3 regions of the Kaistia geumhonensis genome follow, and region 1 is predicted to be linked to each of the others. Evidence: predicted binding sites of a transcription regulator. Region 1 holds the regulator's gene; each other region holds the start of a gene.
The links. The regulator PhoB, encoded in region 1, activates phosphate uptake and scavenging genes when phosphate is short. The targets are predictions, from matches to a motif close to TGTCATNNANCTGTCAT.
Positions count from the first base shown of each region.

Region 2: a site for PhoB is predicted at 1,890-1,906, ahead of QO015_RS15200 (DUF2794 domain-containing protein). Genes of this name have one in related genera too.
Region 3: a site for PhoB is predicted at 1,972-1,988, ahead of QO015_RS16545 (alkaline phosphatase D family protein). Genes of this name have one in related genera too.

Region 1 covers NZ_JAUSWJ010000001.1:3,866,005-3,870,482, reverse strand. Annotated here, with positions in the region: gene QO015_RS18330 (phosphoserine transaminase) at 1-397, opposite strand, end outside; gene QO015_RS18325 (outer membrane protein) at 765-1,520, opposite strand; gene phoB (phosphate regulon transcriptional regulator PhoB) at 1,784-2,488, opposite strand; gene phoU (phosphate signaling complex protein PhoU) at 2,511-3,227, opposite strand; gene pstB (phosphate ABC transporter ATP-binding protein PstB) at 3,250-4,032, opposite strand; gene pstA (phosphate ABC transporter permease PstA) at 4,029-4,478, opposite strand, start outside.
Region 2 covers NZ_JAUSWJ010000001.1:3,205,407-3,209,884, forward strand. Annotated here, with positions in the region: gene QO015_RS15190 (Bax inhibitor-1/YccA family protein) at 81-833, shown strand; gene QO015_RS15195 (GNAT family N-acetyltransferase) at 906-1,445, shown strand; gene QO015_RS15200 (DUF2794 domain-containing protein) at 1,448-1,861, opposite strand; gene QO015_RS15205 (acetyl-CoA carboxylase carboxyltransferase subunit alpha) at 2,331-3,284, shown strand; gene QO015_RS15210 (L,D-transpeptidase family protein) at 3,413-4,478, shown strand, end outside.
Region 3 covers NZ_JAUSWJ010000001.1:3,499,746-3,504,223, reverse strand. Annotated here, with positions in the region: gene QO015_RS16555 (phosphatase PAP2 family protein) at 1-649, shown strand, start outside; gene QO015_RS16550 (argininosuccinate synthase) at 722-1,942, shown strand; gene QO015_RS16545 (alkaline phosphatase D family protein) at 2,068-3,651, shown strand; gene irrA (iron response transcriptional regulator IrrA) at 3,844-4,293, shown strand; gene QO015_RS16535 (SH3 domain-containing protein) at 4,321-4,478, opposite strand, start outside.

The sequences.
Region 1 (4,478 bases):
TGCCCAGATCGGGCAGCTTGCCATAGTCGGCGGTGAAGGTGCGGACGTCGGCGAGCTTCAGCTGCTTCACGACGTCGGTGACCCAACCTTCGCCGAAGCTCTCCCAGGCGAGGAGGTCGACGCCGCGCGCACCGAGCAGAGACCAGAGCGCCATCTCGACGGCGCCGGTGTCCGAAGCGGGCACGATGCCGATGCGGTAGTCCGCCGGCACGCCGAGCACGGACCGCGTCAGGTCGATCGCCTTCTGGAGCTTGGCCTTGCCGATCTTCGCGCGGTGCGAGCGTCCAAGCGCCGCATCCTTGAGCGCCTCGAGCGACCAGCCGGGTCGCTTCGCGCAGGGGCCGGAGGAATAATTGGAATTCACCGGCCGGCGGCCGGGCATCGCGAGATCTGCCATGATCTACCCTCTCAGATAGCAGCGCCTCGTTGGGGAGGCGTGTCCCGCCGTCGCTGTTACGCGCGGCGATGAGGGAAGTCAACGCGGCGTTTCTGCGCCGCGACGCTCCGGACTCAAAGGGACAGGGGTCTGCGTGCGAGGAAACGATGAGAGGGCAAGAAGCAGGCGAAGCGGGCCCTCCCCCGCGGGTCGCCCTCGACGCCGAAATGGCGTCGCTACACCTACGCCTTCGGGCCTGACGAAGATGGCCGAACGCCAATCCACTCCTGGCCGAGTTCGGGCCCTGGGCCGCAAAGGAAAAGGGCGCGCCCCTCGCGGTGACGCGCCCTCGATCATGTCCGGAGAAAGCCTCTCCCGGATAGCGCTCTCAATAGAAGTTGTAGCGCAGGCCGAGACGGACTTCGTTGGCCGAGATGTTGTCGTAATTGATCACGCCGCCGCCGCCGGCCGGGATATAGCCCGAGACCGCGTCGCCGAGATTGAGATAGCGATAGTTGAGGTCGACCGACATGTTGGGCGAGAAGGCATAGGACACGCCGGCCATGAGGGCATAGGCGAAGTTCCACTGGCTGCCGCCGTCCCAATAGCCCGAATTGCCGTCCGGATTGACGAAGGCGACATTCGAGGTCTGAAGGTAGGACGTACCGATACCGGCGCCGACATAGGGCGTGAAGCCCGACCAGGTGCCGACATCGACATAGCCGTTGACGAGGAAGGTCCAGGCGGCGATGTCCGCAGTCTCGACGGTGTGATCGATGCCGTAGAGCTCGCCACAGCCGCCGCAATAGCCCTGCCCGTAGGAGCCCGACTGGAATTCGTAGTCGATCGTGCCGTCGACGCGGAAGTGGTCGTTGAAGCGATAACCGGCGCCGATACCGATGAGGCCGGTATTGTCGAGCGAGTTGTTGCTCCAGTTGTCGACATAGCTTGGCGTGACGAAGCTGATGTCGGGATTATTGTACCACTTGTAGCCGATATCGCCGCGCAGATACCAGCCGCCCGTCGCGATGACGGGCGCGGGCTCCACATAGGGCTCCGGAAGGTCGGCCGCGTGGGCGGCGCCCGCGGCGGCGATGCCCGCCCCGACCACGGCAGCGAGCGTTAAGGTCTTCACGTAACCCATCGAAGTCTCCCCGATCGAAGGCTGGACCGAGACATCGCCCGATCAATCTGAATCCGTCGCAGCCGACTTTGCCGGGGAACGTTTAAGAACAGATTAACTACGTCACTTAACCACGATTGTTTACGTTACTTCTTCGTTAACGGCCGAGAGCCGGCCGCTTTCTCTTTGCGAAGAAGGGGTTGCCGCAACAGCGAAACGGCCGGAGCGGGGCTCGCGCGCCCGCTCCGGCCGTCAATCATGCTGAAGTTCGGTAAGGCGGCCGATCAGTTTGCGGCACCGGCAAACTGGTCGTCGAAGGCATAGCCGGAGCCGCGCACCGTGCGGATCGGATCCTTGACGCGGCCGCGATTGACCGCCTTGCGCAGCCGGCCGATATGCACGTCGACCGTGCGCTCGTCGACATAGACGTCGCGGCCCCAGACGCCGTCGAGCAATTGCTCGCGCGAGAAGACGCGGCCGGGGCTCTTCATGAGGAACTCGAGCAGCCGGAATTCCGTCGGACCGAGCCGCAATTCGCGGCCCGAGCGGCGGACGCGGTGCGTCTCGCGGTCGAGCTCGATGTCGCCGGCCCGAAGCAGCGAGGCGATCACCTCCGGCCGCGAACGGCGCAGGATGGCGCGCACGCGGGCCATGAGTTCAGGCACCGAGAACGGCTTAACGACATAGTCGTCGGCCCCGGTCGCAAGGCCGCGGATCCGCTCCTGCTCCTCGCCGCGGGCGGTGAGCATGATGATCGGCAGCGTGCGGGTCGTCTCGCGTGCGCGCAGGCGGCGGCAGAGCTCGATGCCCGAAATGCCGGGCAGCATCCAGTCGAGCAGCAGGAGATCAGGCGTCGTCTCCTTGAGCCGCGTCTCGGCGTCGTCGCCGCGCGGCACGGCCTCGACGCTGTAGCCCTCGGCCTCGAGATTGTAGCGGAGCAGGAGGGCGAGCGCTTCCTCGTCCTCCACGATCATCACGCGGGGGGTCATCGCGATGTCCCTTCAGGCCCGGTCAGGCGGCGTCGTAGGAGACCTTGGTCACGCTCGATTCGTCCTGCTTCGGCCGGTCCTGCGTCAGCGACTCGCCGGTCACCACATAGTGCACGGTCTCGGCGATGTTGGTCGCGTGGTCGCCGATGCGCTCGATGTTCTTGGCGCAGAAGAGCAGATGCGTGCACAGCGAAATGTTGCGCGGATCCTCCATCATGTAGGTGAGGAGTTCGCGGAACAGCGAGGTGTACATGCTGTCGATGTCGGCGTCGCGGCGCCAGACCTCGAAGGCCTGGTTGACGTCGCGCGAGGCATAGGCGTCGAGGACGTCCTTGAGCTGGGCGAGCGACAGCTCGGCCATGTGCTCGACGCCGGTGATGAAGCGCTTCGACTGGAACTGCCCGTCGAGCGCGAGGACGCGCTTGGCGATGTTCTTGGCCAGATCGCCGATGCGCTCGAGGTCGTTCGAGATGCGCATGGCGCCGATCACCTCGCGCAGGTCGAGCGCCATCGGCTGGCGGCGGGCGATGATCATGATCGCCAGCTCTTCCGTCTCGCGCTGCACCTGGTCGAGGCGGCGATCGTCGGCGATGACCGCGTTGGCCATCGTCACGTCCAGCCGCGTCAGCGCCCGCACGGAGAGATCGACCAGCCGCTCGGCCATGCCGCCCATCTCCGCGATGCGGCGCTGCACGTCCTTGAGTTCGTCGTCGTAGCGGGAAACGATGTGTTCCGACATGTCGTCCTCCTGGCCGTGGGGCTCAGCCGAAGCGTCCGGTGATGTAGTCCTGGGTGCGCTTGTCGCCCGGGGCCGTGAAGATCTTCGACGTCTCGTCGAATTCGATCAACTCGCCGAGATACATGAACGCGGTGTAGTCGGAGACGCGCGCCGCCTGCTGCATGTTGTGCGTCACGATGGCGATCGTGTAGTCGGCGGTCAGCTCGTCGATCAGTTCCTCGATCTTCGAGGTCGAGATCGGGTCGAGCGCCGAGCAGGGCTCGTCGAACAGCACGACCTCGGGCCGCACCGCGATCGAGCGGGCGATGCAGAGGCGCTGCTGCTGGCCGCCCGAGAGGCTGAGGCCGCTCGAGGAGAGCTTGTCCTTGACCTCGTTCCAGAGGGCTCCGCGCGTCAGCGCCGCCTCGACGCGCTCGTCCATCTCGGAGCGCGACAGATTCTCGTAGAGGCGGACGCCGAAGGCGATGTTGTCGTAGATCGACATCGGGAACGGCGTCGGCTTCTGGAAGACCATGCCGATGCGGGCGCGCAGCAGGTTGAGATCCTGGCCCGGGGCGAGGATGTTGCCGCCGTCGAACAGAACCTCGCCCTCGGCGCGCTGCTTCGGATAGAGGTCGTACATGCGGTTCAGGACGCGCAGCAGCGTGGACTTGCCGCAGCCCGACGGGCCGATGAAGGCGGTGACCTTCTTCTCGTAGAGCGGCAGGTTGATCGACTTCAGCGCGAGGTTGTCGCCGTAGAAGAACTTCAGGTTCTTGATCGAGATCTTCTCGGGCAGCGTGTTCTGGAGCGTGGACACGGTCATTTCGACGTCCTCGGGCTAAGGAAGGCACGCGCGACGATGTTGAGCGCGAGCACGGTCAAGGTGATGAGCAGCGCACCGGTCCAGGCCAGCTTCTGCCATTCGGGATAGGGGCTGAGGGCGAACTGGAAGATCGTCACCGGCAGGCTCGCCATCGGCGCGTTCAGGTTGGTGCTCCAGAACTGGTTGTTGAGCGCCGTGAACAGCAGCGGAGCCGTCTCGCCCATCACGCGGGCGATGGCCAGGAGCACGCCCGTCACGATGCCCGACATGGCGGCGCGGTAGGCGACCTTCTGGATCATCACGGAGCGCGGCAGGCCGAGGGCGGCCGTCGCCTCGCGCATCGTGTTCGGCACGAGGTTCAGCATGTCCTCGGTGGTACGCACGACGACCGGGATGACGAGGATGGCGAGGGCCAGCGAGCCGGCCATGGCCGAGAAGTGACCCAT
Region 2 (4,478 bases), 660 kb from region 1:
CGGTTCCGAGGTCCTTTCGGAGGTTCGGACCGACGGGGCGTCGCGCGAGAACGCGGACTTTGTACGGGAGAGGGAATTCGATGGCAGATTTCGACAATCGCGTCTCACCGTTTGGCGCAGCGCGTGCCGAAACGGGTGTTATCGATCAGGGCCTGCGCACGCATATGCTGCAGGTCTACAACTACATGGCGATCGGCCTGCTGATCACCGCTGCGGCGTCGATCGGCATGTTCAAGCTGGCCTTCGTGGAGACCGGTGGCGCGCTGCAGCCGACCGCGCTCGGCCAGGTGCTATTCGGCAGCCCGCTGATGTGGGTGATCGTCTTCGCGCCGGTCGTGCTGGTGTTCGTGCTGTCCTTCGGCATCCAGAGGATGTCGGTCGGCGCGGCGCAGTTCACCTTCTGGGTCTATTCGGCCCTGATGGGCGTGTCGCTGACGACGATCTTCGTCATGTACACGGCGCAGTCGATCACGCAGGTCTTCTTCATCAGCGCCGCCACCTTCGGCGCCATGAGCCTCTATGGCTACACGACGAAGCGCGACCTGACGGGGATGGGCTCGTTCCTGTTCATGGGCCTGATCGGCATCGTGATCGCGTCGATCGTCAACATCTTCCTTGGCTCCTCGGGACTCGGCTTCGCCATCTCGGTCCTCGGTGTCCTGATCTTCACGGGCCTCACCGCCTACGACACGCAGAAGATCAAGGAGATGTACTATGCGGGCGACGACGGCACCGTGGCCGGCCGCAAGGCGATCATGGGCGCCCTGACGCTCTATCTCGACTTCATCAACCTGTTCCTCATGCTGCTTCGCCTGTTCGGCGACCGCCGCTGAGCGGATCGACTGGTTGAATGCGAGGGCGCGGCGAAAGCCGCGCCCTTTTTCGTCGCGCTGCCGCCCGTGACCATGACCGGAAAGCCCTCCATCCTCATCCGCGCCGCGACGATCGGCGATCTTCCCGCGATCACCGCCATCTATGGCGCGGCGGTCCAAGCGGGGACGTCGAGCTTCGAACTCGAACCACCGTCGCTGGAGGAGATGACGCGTCGCCACGCCGTGCTCGCCGGAGGCGGCCATCCCTATCTGGTTGCCGTCTCAGACGCCGGCGCGGTCGCTGGCTATGCCTATGCCGGTCCCTACAGGCCCCGACCGGCCTATGCCGCCACGGTCGAGGACTCGATCTACATCGCTGCGGAGGCACGCGGATGCGGCATCGGCCGCCAGCTGCTGGTTGCCCTGATCGGAGCTGCGACGGATGCCGGATTCCGGCAGATGATCGCCGTCATCGGCGACTCGGCCAACAAGGCCTCGGTCGCGCTGCATCTCGGCCTCGGCTTTCGCCTCGTCGGCACCTTCGCCGATGTCGGCTTCAAGCATGGCCGCTGGCTCGACACGGTTCTGATGCAGCGCGTGCTCGGTTCCGGCGCGGAGACTCCGCCGGCCTGACCTCAGCCGTCGACCAGTTTCAGTTTCTTGTCGAGCACCGACAGCACCTGATGCAGGTCGTGGCCACGCTTCATGACATAGCCGCCGGCTGCGATCACGGCATAAGCACCCTGGCGGCGGGCGAGGCTCGGGTCCTTCTCGACGCGGTAGAGCGGCATCTCGGCCGTTCGGCGAAAGATCGAGAAGACGGCCTTTTCCTTCAGATGATCGATCGCATAGTCACGCCACTCGCCGGCGGCGACCATGCGGCCATAGACGCGCAGGATCTGGTTGAGCTCGTGCCTGTTGAAGGCGATCTGGCGGGGGCCTGGCGACGGCTGGTGATGGAGCGGTGCGTGCAGTTCGGGCGGCGAAGCGGTGAAGGGCACCAGCGTCGCCGCCGAGCGGTTCTTCGCTTCCTCCTCGCTGTCGGACAACAGCGCCTCCTGCCTGTCGCGCGACGCGTGTCGCAGTCCTGTCATGATCGCCCCGATCGGTCGGGCTGGCAAGGCGGGAGGCGTCCTTGTAACGGAAATGATCGCTCGCGCCCGTGTGTCGCGGCCTCACGAAGGCGTGAATGCAGCGGCGAGGATTTTCACGCTTTCGCCCTTTTTCGGCCTGCCACCAGCCGCATTGCGGGGTAGTATTGTCTCCATACAGACGGTCCGGCTCGGCAGGGACTTCGGAATTTCTCAGCCCCCCAGCCCCCCGGGGTACCAGGTTCGAGCCGGACCACCCCTCCTCAGCCCGATGCGGCGGCAGAGGAACCTTTCCCCAAAAGCTCCGCTTCCTCGTCGCGCCGCCTTCGGCTTGACAGCCCATGGCCTTGCCGCCAGTGTGCGCGCGCTTTCGGACCCCGCGCATTCGCGTGGTGTCCCGTGATCTTGGTCCGGCGTTCAGGTTTCAATGCGCACCTTTCTGGAATTCGAGAAGCCCGTCGCCGATCTCCAGGGGAAGGTCCAGGAGCTCCGCGCCATGGGCGAGAGCGGGGATGCCGTCGCCATCGGCGAGGAGATCCAGCGCCTCGAGGCCAAGGCCAGCCAGGCGCTCGCGGACATCTATTCCAAGCTGACGCCCTGGCAGAAGACGCAGGTCGCCCGTCATCCGGACAGGCCGCATTTCATGGCCTATGTGAAGGCCATCATCGACGATTTCACCCCGCTCGCCGGTGACCGCAAGTTCGGCGACGACCAGGCGATCATCGCCGGCTTCGGGCGCCTGCGCGGCCGGCCCGTCGCGGTCATCGGCCAGGAGAAGGGGCACGACACCGAGACGCGCCTTCGGCACAATTTCGGCATGGCCCGCCCCGAGGGCTACCGCAAGGCCGTGCGCATCATGGAACTGGCCGAGCGCTTCGGCCTGCCGGTCGTCTCGCTGGTCGACACCGCCGGCGCCTTTCCCGGCATCGACGCCGAGGAGCGCGGCCAGGCCGAGGCCATCGCCCGCTCGACCGAGGCAGGCCTCGCACTCGGCGTGCCGAACGTCGCCGTCATCATCGGCGAGGGTGGCTCGGGCGGGGCGATCGCGATTGCGACCGCCAACCGCGTCCTGATGCTGGAGCACGCCATCTACAGCGTGATATCGCCTGAGGGCGCGGCCTCGATCCTCTGGCGCGATTCGACGCGCGCCCAGGACGCGGCGACCAACATGAAGATCACGGCGCAGGATCTCCTGCGCTTCGGCGTCGTCGACCAGATCATTCCGGAGCCCGTCGGCGGGGCGCATCGCGCGCCCGACATCGTCGTCGCGGCCGTGGGCGACGCGCTCGTCTCCGCGCTCGCCGCCTTCGACGGATTGCCGCCGGCAGAGATCCGGCGTCAGCGGCGCGAGAAGTTTCTTGCGATCGGCCGCTCGCTCTGACACGATTCCGCCCGTCTTGTGAGGCATGCGGCCGTCGAAGCGGCCCAATGCCTCGTGCATTTGCGAGGCTTGCGGGCTGACGCGCGGCGCCGCCAGGGCGGCTCGCGAGACGATCCTTGAGGGTGTCCATGCTGAGACAAGCGCTGACCGGCCGCCTCATCCGTGCCGTTCTCGTCGTCGTGGCGGGGCTCCTGCTCGCCGCCTGCGAGGAGGCCGGCTATGGCGGGCCCAAGCATCTGAAGCCGGTGCCGCAGAAGCTCGTCGACAAGATGCACGAGCTCGACATGCCGATCGACTCGGCGGTCTACGTGCGCGGCTACAAGGAGAGTTCCGAGCTCGAGGTCTGGAAGAAGACCCGCTCCGGCTCATACAAGCTGCTGACGACCTATTCGATCTGCAAATGGTCCGGGAAGCTCGGCCCAAAGCTGAAGGAAGGCGACCGCCAGGCGCCGGAGGGGTTCTATACGATCACGCCAGGCCAGATGAATCCGAAGTCGGCCTATTACCTCTCCTTCAATATCGGCTTTCCCAACGCCTATGACCGGGCGCTCGGTCGCACGGGCACCAATATCATGGTTCATGGCGCCTGCTCGTCGGCCGGCTGCTATTCGATGACCGACGAGGCGGCTGGCGAGATCTATGCGCTGGCGCGCGACTCCTTCCGCGGCGGCCAGCGCTCCTTCGAGGTGCATCTTTTCCCGTTCCGCATGACGCCCGAGAACATGGCGCGCCACCGCTATGACCCGAACTACGCGTTCTGGGTCATGCTGAAGGAGGGCAGCGACAATTTCGTCGTCACCGGGCAGGTGCCCAAGGTCGGAGTGTGTGGCAAGCGCTATGTCTTCAACGCGAATGCCAGCACAAGGCTGAATGCGTCGGCCCCTTGTCCGCCGCTCAATGTCTCGTCTGAGCTCGTCGCGGCGGTGAAGGCCAAGCAGGCCAAGGACGACGTCCTCATCGCCGAGCTGGCGCCGAAATACGAAGAAGAGCGGCAGATCGCGGCCGCCAAGGCTGCCGAGCAGGCGGCACGCATCGCCGCGATGAAGGAAGCGAACGCCCAGAAGCCCGTCGAGGCCGTCGCCGCTGCTCCTGCTGACGGCGCCGCGCCCGGCGAGACCGCCGCTGCCCCTGTCGCGGCGGGCGACAATGCGGCGCTCGCGGTCGCCGAGCCGGCCGCCGGCGCGGCCTCACCGG
Region 3 (4,478 bases), 370 kb from region 1:
TCATGATGCCAGCGGATTCCCGGCGACGAAGCTCGCCTCGCTGATGGCGCTGCGCCGCCTCGGCGACCAGCTCGTGATCCTGGTGCTCGTCGTGCTCGCGGCGAGCCTCGTCGGCAAGCTCGTCTGGCCGGCGCGGCCAATGGCGATCCGCCCGCGCTCGACGCTCTTCCTGCTGGCGAGCCTCGCGCTCGGGCCAGGCCTCGTCGTCAACGCGATCTTCAAGAGCTGGTCGGGCCGGCCGCGCCCGATCCAGACCGACCTCTTCGGCGGCGACTGGAGCTTCGTGCCGGCCTGGCACTTCGACGGCGCCTGCATCTCGAACTGCTCCTTCGTCTCCGGCGAGGCATCGACGGCGATCTGGCTGCTGGCGCCGGTGCTGCTGCTGCCGGCCTCGCTGCGGCTTCCGGTCGGCATCCCGGTCGCGCTGGTCGGCCTCGCCCTGTCGCTGAACCGCCTCGCCTTCGGCGGGCATTACCTCTCCGACGTGATGCTGTCCTGGGGCATGACCGCGGGCGTGGTGCTCATCCTCTACCGCGTGATGGTGAGGGGGCCGCTCGGCGACCGGCTCGATGCCGCCGTGGAGACGGGTCTCGGCCGGGCGGGGCTGAAGCTGCGCCGCCTGCTGCGCGGAACGCTGGCACGGCTCTGAGGCGCGGTTGCCGCGGCAAGGGCGTGCGTCTATAACGCCGGGCCAGCGGAAACCTTGCGGAACAGCCCTTCCATGTCCGACATCAAGAAGATCGTGCTCTCCTATTCCGGCGGGCTCGACACCTCGATCATCCTCAAATGGCTGCAGCAGCAGTATCAGGCCGAGATCATCACCTTCACGGCCGATCTCGGACAGGGCGAGGAACTCGAGCCGGCCCGCAAGAAGGCCGAGATGATGGGCGTCAAGCAGATCTATATCGATGATCTGCGCGAGGAATTCGTGCGCGACTTCGTGTTCCCGATGTTCCGCGCCAATGCGCTCTACGAGGGCACTTATCTGCTCGGCACCTCGATCGCCCGGCCGCTGATCGCCAAGCGCCTCGTCGAGATCGCGCATGAGACCGGTGCCGACGCCATCGCCCATGGCGCGACCGGCAAGGGCAACGACCAGGTGCGCTTCGAGCTCACCGTGGCGGCGCTCGATCCCAAGCTCGAGGTGATCGCGCCCTGGCGCATCTGGGACTTCAAGTCGCGCACGGACCTCATCGATTTCGCCGAGAAGAACCAGATCCCGGTCGCCAAGGACAAGCGCGGCGAGGCGCCGTTCTCCGTCGATGCCAACCTCCTGCACTCCTCCTCGGAAGGAAAGGTGCTCGAGAACCCCGCCGAGGAGCCGCCGCCCTACGTCTTCATGCGCACGGTTGCGCCCGAGGATGCGCCCGACAAGGCCACCTATGTCGAGATCGGCTTCGAGAAGGGCGACCCGGTCTCGATCGATGGCAAGGCGCTGTCGCCGGCCGAACTGCTGACGGCGCTGAACGAGCTCGGCCGCGACAACGGCATCGGCCGTCTCGACCTCGTCGAGAACCGCTTCGTCGGCATGAAGTCGCGCGGCGTCTACGAAACGCCCGGCGGCACGATCCTCCTCGCCGCGCACCGCGCGATGGAGAGCCTGACGCTCGACCGCGAGGCGGCCCATCTCAAGGATTCGATCATGCCCCGCTATGCGGAGCTGATCTATTACGGCTTCTGGTTCGCTCCCGAGCGCCTGATGCTGCAGGCCCTCATCGACAAGAGCCAGGAGCATGTCGAGGGCACGGTCCGGCTGAAGCTCTACAAGGGCAATGTCATCGTCGTCGGCCGCTCGTCGCCGAAGTCGCTCTATTCGGATGCGCTGGTCACCTTCGAGGACGATCGCGGCGCCTATGACCAGAAGGACGCGGCCGGCTTCATCCGCCTCAACGCGCTCCGCCTCCGCACCCTCGCCGCCCGCGACCGCCTGGCCAAGGACTGAGTGAAGCCGGCGCCGCGGCCCCGCCGCGGCGTCATCGAAGCGTTACACGCCCTTGAAGGGGGTGTCATTCGCGCCGGCTAGGCTGGAGGTGTTCCAGCCTCTCCCCCGCGAACAAGGACACCCCCATGGCCATCCGCCTCACTGAAAACCGTCTGTCGCGCCGAGCATTCCTGCGCTCGACGGCGGCGACCGGCCTCGTCGCCGCCTCCGGCCTCGCCCTCCCGGGCATCAGCCGCGCCGCCGACCGCCCGGTCGTCACGCATGGCGTCCAGTCCGGTGACGTGAGCGAAGGCCGCGCCGTGCTGTGGTCGCGCACCGATCGTCCGGCGCGCGCGGTGTTCGAGTGGTCGACCACCGAAAGCTTCGCCGATCCGCGCCGCCTGCCGACGCTGACCGCGCTGCCCGAGAACGACTACACGGTGAAGATCCTCGCCGAGGACCTGCCCGCCGGCGAGGAGATCTTCTACCGCGTCCGCTTCGCCGATCTCGCCGACCCGAACATCACCGCCGATCCCGTCACCGGCCATTTGCGCACAGCGCCGGCCGGCCGCCGCGACATCTCCTTCGTCTGGTCGGGCGATACCGTGGGTCAGGGCTGGGGCATCAACCCGGACGCCGGTGGCATGAAGGGCTATGCCACCATGCTGAAGCACGACCCGGACTTCTTCATCCACTCCGGCGACAACGTCTATGCCGACGGCGTGATCAAGGCCGAGGTCGGCCTGCCCGACGGCACCAAGTGGAAGAACATCGTCACGCCGGAAAAGTCGAAGGTCGCCGAGACGCTCGACGAGTTCCGCGGCCAGTACAAATACAACTTCATGGACGACAATGTCCGCGCCCTCTACGAGGCCGTGCCGGTGCTGACGCAATGGGACGACCACGAGGTCACCAATAACTGGTCGGATTCCAAGCAGCTCGGCGCCGCCTACACCGAGAAGAACATCCACGTCCTCGCCGCCCGTGCCGCCAAGGCCTTCCACGAGTGGATGCCGATCGCGACGACGATGGCGGAGCCGCAGCGCGTCTACCGCAAGATCGCCTACGGTCCGATGCTCGACGTGTTCATGATCGACATGCGCACCTATCGCGGCCCCAACGGCGACAATCTCGAGACGGCCGAGGGCGGCGTCGCCGCGTTCCTGGGGGCGGAGCAGCTCGCCTGGCTGAAGCAGGCGCTGCTCGATTCCAAGGCGACCTGGAAGGTGATCGCCGCCGACATGCCGCTGTCGCTCGTCGTTTGGGACCAGTTCGTCGACAACAAGGGCAAGGGCTTCGAGGCCGTCTCGAACAACAATGCCGGCGCCCCGCTCGGCCGCGAACTCGAATTCGCCGACCTGCTGCGCTTCATCAAGGCGGCCGGTATCAAGAACACCGTCTGGCTGACGGCCGACGTGCATTATACGGCAGCGCACTACTACGACCCGAGCAAGGCGAAGTTCCAGGATTTCGAGCCGTTCTGGGAATTCGTGTCCGGCCCGATCCATGCCGGCACCTTCGGCCCGGGCGAACTCGACATGACCTTCGGCCCGGAAGCGAAATATGTGAAGGCGCCGCCGGCCGGTCAGGTCAACCTGTCTCCCGCCTCCGGCCTGCAGTTCTTCGGCCACGTGAAGATCGCGGCAGACACCGGCGTCATGACCGTGACGCTCTACGACACCGCCGACACGGCGCTCTGGTCGACGGACATCCAGCCCGCCAAGGCTTGACGCGGCAAGACTCGATCGCACCGCATCTCGGCATCAGAATGGGGGTCGGCGTCGCCAGCGCCGGCCCTTCTTTCATCGTTATGCGCAACCGTTGCAAAACCTTCCCGAGAAAGTTAGGTTAGCGTCATCGCGGTGGCCGGCCATGGGCAGGGCCGCCGGTTCTCGGACTTGTGCAGGCGGAACGGTTCCTTGATGCGGATTGATCTGGCGAAGCGGGGCGCGCGCGCCGACCGGAAATCATCGGAAGTGCGGGCGATCCTGCGCGGGGCTGGCCTCCGGCCGACGCGCCAGCGCGTGGCGCTGGCCGAGATCCTGTTCAGCGACGGCAATCGCCACATCTCGGCCGAGGGACTGCACGAGGAGGCGATGACGCACCGCGTGCCGGTATCGCTCGCCACCGTCTACAACACGCTGCACCAGTTCACGGAAGCGGGCCTGTTGCGCGAGGTCGCGGTCGACGGGTCGAAGACCTATTTCGACACCAACACCGACGACCACCATCACTTCTTCATCGAGGGCGAGAACCGGATCGTCGATATCCCGGTGTCCGGCCTTCGGGTCGAGGACCTGCCGGAGCCGATCCCCGGCATGGAGATCGCGCGCGTCGACATCATCGTCCGCCTGCGTCGCGCCGCCGACTGAGCCGGCGACGCATCTTTCTTCTCTTTCTCAGTCGAAGCTCTCGTCGGGATAGACGCCCCAGAGCCGGTCCTGCCGGATCCAGCCCTTGAATCGGCTGTCGGAAAGCTGGCACCAGCCGGAGTCGCATTCGCTGACCTTGGCGACGACCTTCGGCTGCAGATAGGCCGTGATCGCAGCGGTATCGT